2 linked regions of the Luteolibacter sp. Y139 genome follow. The protein of the gene in region 1 interacts with the protein of each later gene in a pairwise test. Links are inferred from orthologs where the notes say so. Each region holds a gene or a part of one and is shown on either strand. Other genes may lie near its edges.

The links.
Region 2: the proteins of def (region 1) and WKV53_RS02235 interact in binary tests that used the Escherichia coli proteins (3 or more experiments, as listed by UniProt). The link is inferred for Luteolibacter sp. Y139 from one-to-one orthologs.

Annotation. Positions count from the first base shown.
Region 1 is NZ_JBBUKT010000003.1:160,869-164,076, reverse strand. The notes cover bases 275-3,168. They hold def (peptide deformylase), read left to right. Parts: upstream 275-1,394; coding sequence 1,395-1,943; downstream 1,944-3,168. Other genes in these bases: WKV53_RS09035 (hypothetical protein), read left to right, coding at 2,930-3,168; WKV53_RS09040 (hypothetical protein), read left to right, coding at 2,035-2,916; WKV53_RS09050 (ExbD/TolR family protein), read left to right, coding at 958-1,398; WKV53_RS09055 (MotA/TolQ/ExbB proton channel family protein), read left to right, coding at 275-947. In the rest of the region: WKV53_RS09060 (hypothetical protein), read left to right, coding at 1-236; more of WKV53_RS09055, read left to right, coding at 240-274; more of WKV53_RS09035, read left to right, coding at 3,169-3,208. UniProt on the Escherichia coli protein: Removes the formyl group from the N-terminal Met of newly synthesized proteins. Requires at least a dipeptide for an efficient rate of reaction. N-terminal L-methionine is a prerequisite for activity but the enzyme has broad specificity at other positions.
Region 2 is NZ_JBBUKT010000001.1:495,890-499,118, forward strand. The notes cover bases 156-3,070. They hold WKV53_RS02235 (aspartate-semialdehyde dehydrogenase), read left to right. Parts: upstream 156-1,069; coding sequence 1,070-2,071; downstream 2,072-3,070. Other genes in these bases: WKV53_RS02230 (sugar transferase), read right to left, coding at 156-842; WKV53_RS02240 (polyprenyl synthetase family protein), read left to right, coding at 2,183-3,064. In the rest of the region: more of WKV53_RS02230, read right to left, coding at 1-155; WKV53_RS02245 (hypothetical protein), read left to right, coding at 3,114-3,229.

The sequences.
Region 1 (3,208 bases):
ACTGCGTCCGCAACCGCGACTACATCACCCCCGGCATGCTCACCATGAGCTTCATGCTGGATGCCAAGGGGAAGGTGAAAGAGATCCGCGTCGTCGAGGCCCTCCAGGTCGGCGCGATCCCCAAAGGATTCACTCTCAACGCCATCAATCACGCCGAGATTCCCGCCATGCCGGCGGATCTGAAAAAGCAGCTCGATGGCGAGCCGCTCGAACTTCTCTACCGTTTCAGTTTCTAGCTCATGTCCCTTCCTTTGTATCTCGCTGCCGCCGTCACCGCGCCGGGCCCGGAAAAGTCCATCGTCGGGAAGGTCTGGCAGTTCTTCGCCGATGGCGGCTACTGCATGATCCTGCTGGGTCTCTGCTCCTTCGTCCTAGTGGCAGCGATCTTCTTCAAACTGCTCTCGCTGCGCCGCGATCTCATCGTGCCAACCGGCCTGGAGCGGAAGCTGCGCGAATATGAGCACCAGCATGAGGCGAGCCCCGGCTTGTTCGACGAGATCAAGGACGGTCGCACACCCTTGGCCCGGCTCTGTGGCATCGCGCTGCGCCATCGCGGCGAGACCCGCGAGCAAATCACCACCGCCGTCCAGGCGTCGGCCCGCGAGGAAGTGCTGCGCCTCCACACCGGCATGTCCGCCATCGACGTCATCGTCAGCCTGGCTCCGCTGTTAGGACTGCTCGGCATGGCCAGCGGCCTGGTCGTGATGTTCGGCGGCCTGGGCGAGAATCCCGATCCCACGCTGGTCTCGCGGGGTATCAGCGAGGCGCTGAATTCCACCGTTTTCGGTCTGGCGCTGGCGGTGCCCGCGATCGTCGCCCACGCCATTTTCCTCCGCCGCATCGACATGTTCGTGGCCCGTCTGGAGGGGCTGCTGGCCGGCTTCGCCCGCACCTGTGAGGTCACCGCCGCCGTGCCCGCCCGTCCGTCCGCGCAAGTCACCGCCTGATCCGCCGGCCATGCGATTCGAACATCCTGTCCGCAAGTCCCGTGGGGTGCCGGTGGTCCCCATGATCGACCTGCTTTTCGTCATTCTGATCTTCCTGGTGGTCTCGACCACCTTCAAGAAGCCGCGCAGCGTGCTGCCGATCGAGTTGCCCACGGTGAAGGAGGTTTCTGGCTCATCCGTGATCGATGTGCGCTCGATCCTCGCCCTCGACAAGGAAGGCAAGATCACCCTCGACGCCGTGTCCGTGCCGGATGTGGAGCTGCTGGATTCCTACCTGAAGGCCTTCTCGAAGGAGAACCCCGGCCGCAAGCTGGAGCTGGAGGCGGACAAGCAGGTGCCGCTGGAGAAATTGCTCGGCGTGTGGGACGCGTTGACCCGCGCGGGCATCCCGATTAAGGACGTGCCCGCCCGTATCCGCCTGCCGCAGGATGCGGATAGTTCCTCGAAATGATCCTCGATATCGTCCAATACGGACACCCCGTCCTCCGCGAACGCTGCAAGCCCGTCGAAACGGTCGATGACGACCTGCGCAAGCTTGCCGCCGACATGCTCGAAACGATGTATGATGCCAATGGCGTCGGCCTCGCCGCGCCGCAGATCGGCGTGGCCATCCGCCTCGCGGTGGTCGATGTGGCGCATGATCCCGAGTGCATCACCTTCCTCAAGGTCGCCGGTGAAGACGCGCCGCTGAGTTCGATCATGCCGCTCGTCTTCATCAATCCCGAGCTGGAATTCACCGGCCCCAAGGAGAAGGACACCGAGGGCTGCCTCAGCATCCGCGACCTGCGTGCCGATGTCAGCCGGCCCGGCGCGTTGAAGGCGAAGCTGCCGCAGCTCGATGGCACGGTGCTGGAGATCGAGACCGATGGTCTGCTCGCCCGCGCATTGCAGCACGAGACGGATCATCTCAATGGTATCCTTTTCATTGATCGCGTGGCACCGGCCACCAAGATCAGCCTGCGGCGGAAGTTAAAGCGACTGGCTGCGGAGGAATGACGTCCCACGGGGATTGAAGGCTCGACTTTTTGGGAAGCCAAAGCTATTCACTGCTCCGGATAGCTCGTTTTTCTAACAAAAGTCAGCCCCAATGAACAGCAGCCGCGGTATTTTCGAGCCCCAGGAGGGGTTCGCTCCAGCCCCTCCCGCCAAGAGCCCTTTCGCCGTCGCCGACGAAGGCCCGGCGACCAGCCCCTTCGCGATCGTCTCCGAACCGGAATCCCCGTTTGCCGCGATGAAGGATGACCATCCGACCCGCCTGGCGGCCGAGCCCGGACGTCCGGTGAAGCTTCCGGAGCGTCGTCCTGCTGCCGGTGAGGCGCCGGAAGCCCGCTCGCCCTTCGCGACGGTTGAGACTTCCAGCCCGTCTCCCTTCGATGCGCCGGCTCAGGCCACGTCTCCTTTCGCCAGCTCGCCACCGCCGGTGCCAGCTGCGGCCCCTGCTTCCAGCCCGTTTGGCTTCGCCGCGGAGCCTGCCGCTGCTCCCGCGCCAGCACCTGTGGCTGCTGCCGTGGCCGCTCCTGCGCCTGCTGCGACTCCCGTCGCCGCTGCTCCAGCTCCTGCTCCTGCCGCCACGCCGGTGGCCGCCTCCCCAGCCCCGACTTCTTCCTCTGCCGTGACCGAAAGCGCCGAAATCGATTCCAGCTCCATCCGCCAGCTTGCCCTCCGCGCCATCTTCGGCGTCGATCGTGAACTCGGTGCCGAGGAAATGCTCCAGCGCGCCCGCAGCCTTTCCGGCATCCGCCACGTCGCCCGTATCCCGGCTGCCGAAGTCGCCACGGTCGATGCGTTCAAGAAGATCGTGAACGGCCTCGGCTTCCCCGCTGGTCAGGTGCGACTCGTCGCTGGCAATTCGCCGATCGAGTTCATCCGCGAAGGCAATGTCGTCCTGGCGATCCAGAACGATGGCAGCTTCGCCCCGGGCGTGAAGGAAACGCTCATCATCGTGGCGCGCGAGTTGGCCAAGCTGTGACGCCGTCGCCGGCATGACGGTCCAGCAAAATGGCCGGCAGGTATCCGTGAAGGTCGCCCTCACCGGGGCGGCCGACACCGGCAAGCTGGCCGTTTTGCGCGCCATCGCCGGCCGCTTCGGCACTGCGACCGTCCGCGAGCATTCCGTTGGCGCGGTGCATGTGCATCGCGTCGAGTGGATCGAGCCGCACACCCTGCCGGACGGCCGCTTTCTCAAGGTGGCCGTTCACTCGCTGACCGGCCGCGTGGAGTACAATGCCGCGGAGGAACTGCTGGTCCGCGATGCGGCGGGT
Region 2 (3,229 bases), on another replicon or contig:
AACAAGGCACCCAACCGGTCGAAGGCCTCCTTCGTCAACAGCTCCCAGCTCAGCTCCGGCGTCGAGCGCAGGACCAGCATCGGCTTGTTCCCGATCGAGTCGAAAACCGGCCGCGCGATCTGGGTGCGGATGAAGGACGCCGCGATCCATGCCTCCACGCCCTGCAGCTCGCAGGCCTCGACGGCTTGCGCCACCTTGTCGAAGGCCGTCCGCCGCGTCGCGAAAATCACCCGCTCCACGGTTTCCACCTTCAAAAGCTCATACAGATCCTCCACCGGCCGGGTGGAAAGATCGAAGCGCTCCACGATGTTCCAGCCACCGGTCGCTTCGGGGTCGAGTTCCTGGATCAGCTCGTCCAGATCCTCAACCGATCCCGCCAGCACCACCCGCTCGCGGCGGCCTTCGTCACGCTCCAGAATGACCATTCGCCTCCGCGTCACCCGGTCACGCAGCAGCAGCAGGAAACCCACGATCGGCGCGCCAATGCCCAAGATCAGGCGGCTCGCATCTTGCAGGCGGGAGAAAACCGAAATCAAACCCAGCACCAGCCCCATGATCGCCAGCGCCTTCGCGATCTGCTGGATCGCCTTGTGCCGGGATTTCCGCCGGACGTGCTCATAGAAACCGAAATGCTCCAGCACCAGCGGCGTGAACGGCACCGCGATGTAGAGCACCCAGCTCATGTCCGCCAGCATCGAACGCCCCCCCATCGGCTCCATCCCCACCAACCCGCGAATCGGATCGCGGAGGACCGATGCAATCCAGAACCCCAGCCAGACAAACGCAGCATCCAAGAGCTGCAGCGCTTGGACCGAGAAGGCCTGTTTGCGTCCGGTGGACATCGGCAATATGAGGAGAGGCGTGGGCGACTTCGGGCAGTCGCGCAGAGCTTGGCCGGACCAGCATTCCAAGGCAATCACGTAAACACGGCATCCCCCGCGACAGCTTCGTCACCCGCGCAGGCCATGCGGGAAAACACGCATGGCCGTGTCCCAGCCCCCGCTCACCCCAGCACGATTCTAGGGATTGCCATGCCGCCTTTCACCCCTACAGTCCCGCCCTCCAAATCATGAGCGAACCCAAGCACGTCGCTATCGTAGGCGCCACCGGAGCGGTCGGCGAGGAAATGCTACTCTGTCTCGAACAGCGGAATTTCCCCGTCGGTAAACTGACCTTGCTGGCCTCAGCCCGCTCGGCCGGCAAACGCATCCCGTTCCGCGGCGAAGACATCATCGTGCAGGAACTCACCCACGACAGCTTCGCCGGCGTGGACATCGCGCTGTTCTCGGCCGGCGGCGGCATCTCGAAGGAATTCGGCCCCTCCGCCGCAGCTGCCGGTGCCGTCGTGATCGACAACTCGTCCGCCTTCCGCATGGACGAGGGCGTCCCGCTCGTGGTGCCGGAGATCAATCCGGCCGCCGCGAAGGATCACCCGAAGGGCATCATCGCGAACCCGAACTGCACCACCATCATCTCGCTGATGGCGCTCGCGCCGCTGCACGAGAAGTTCGGCCTCAAGTCGATCATCGCCTCGTCCTACCAAGCCGTCTCCGGCTCGGGCGCGCAGGGCATCATCGAGCTGGAAGAGCAGGTCAAGGCGATCGCCACCGGCCAGCCCTTCGAGCCCAAGGTCTACCCCCGCCAGATCGCCTTCAATGTGATCCCGCAGGTCGATTCCTTCACCGACAACGGCTACACCAAGGAAGAGCTCAAGATGCTCAACGAAGGCCGCAAGATCCTCGGCCACGATGACCTCAAGGTCTCCTGCACCTGCGTCCGCGTCCCGGTCTATCGCTCGCACTCGGTCTCGATCACCGCAGTCTTCGAAAAGCCCGTCGACGTCGAATCCGCCCGTGCCGCCTACGAAGGCAAGCCCGGCGTCCAACTCGTCGATGATCCGGAAAACAAGGTCTTCCCGGTGCCACTCGACACCACCGGCAAGGACGACTGCCTCGTCGGCCGCATCCGCAAGAACCTCGTCCTCGACAACGCCCTCGACCTCTGGGTCGTCGGCGACCAGGTCCGCAAGGGTGCCGCGCTCAACGCCGTCCAGATCGCCGAAATTCTCTGATCATAGAGACCCCGCCAAGACGCCAAGTTCACCGAGGAAGGACTTCTTTCTTGAGTAACTTGGCGTCCTTTGCGTCTTGGCGGTGACATCATCGCCTTCTTCAACTCCGCCATGGATCTCAAAGCCTATCTCGCCGCCCGCGCCGCCGAAGTCGATGCCGCGCTCGATGCCTTCCTGCCGAAGGCCAAGGAGAAACCGGCCACGATCCATGCCGCGATGCGCTACACCGTCTTCGCCGGCGGCAAGCGCCTCCGTCCCATCCTCTGCCTCGCCGCCGCCGAAGCCTGTGGCGGCGATCCCGAAGCCGCCATCCCACCCGCCTGCGCCGTCGAAATCCTCCACACCTACTCGCTGGTCCACGATGACCTCCCGTGCATGGATGATGACGACCTGCGCCGTGGTCGCCCCACCTGCCACAAGGTCTACGGCGAAGGCATGGCCGTCCTCACCGGCGACGCCCTTCTAACAGAAGCCTTCCTCATTCTCGCGCAGACTCACCCCGCCAAGCGCTACCCCGTCGGCAGCTACGTCGCCGAACTCGCCCTCACCGGCGGCTCCACCAAGCTCATCGGCGGCCAGGTCATGGACCTCGAAGGCGAAGGCAAGAAGCTCACCAAGGCCCAGCTCGTCAAAATCCACGAGGCAAAGACCGCCGCGCTCCTGACGACCTCCATCCGCCTCGGCGCGATGACCGCCAACGCCACCGAGAAGCAACTCGAAGCGCTCAGCATCTTCGGCCGCGCCCTCGGCCTCGCCTTCCAGGTCATCGACGACATCCTCGACGTCACCGCCTCCACCGAAGTCCTCGGCAAGACCGCCGGCAAGGACGCCGCCGTCGAAAAGGCCACCTACCCCGCCATCCTCGGCCTCGAAAAATCTCGCAAGGAAGCCGCCAAGCTCACCACCGAAGCCATGGACGCCCTCCTCCCCTTCGGCAAAAAAGCCCAGCGCCTCCGCGAGATCGCAGAGTACCTGCTGAAGCGGGAGTATTGATCGGCCAGCTTGCCACGGCAGGCCCTTTGAACTAGGGTCATGTCACGCCATGAGCCGAACGGTTGAACTTACGGTCCCAATGCCTGCTCGGCTTGCCACCTTGCGCTTTCCCAAAGCGCTCGATGATCGCTTGCATCACCTGTTGGATGAGCAGGGGCTTCGCGG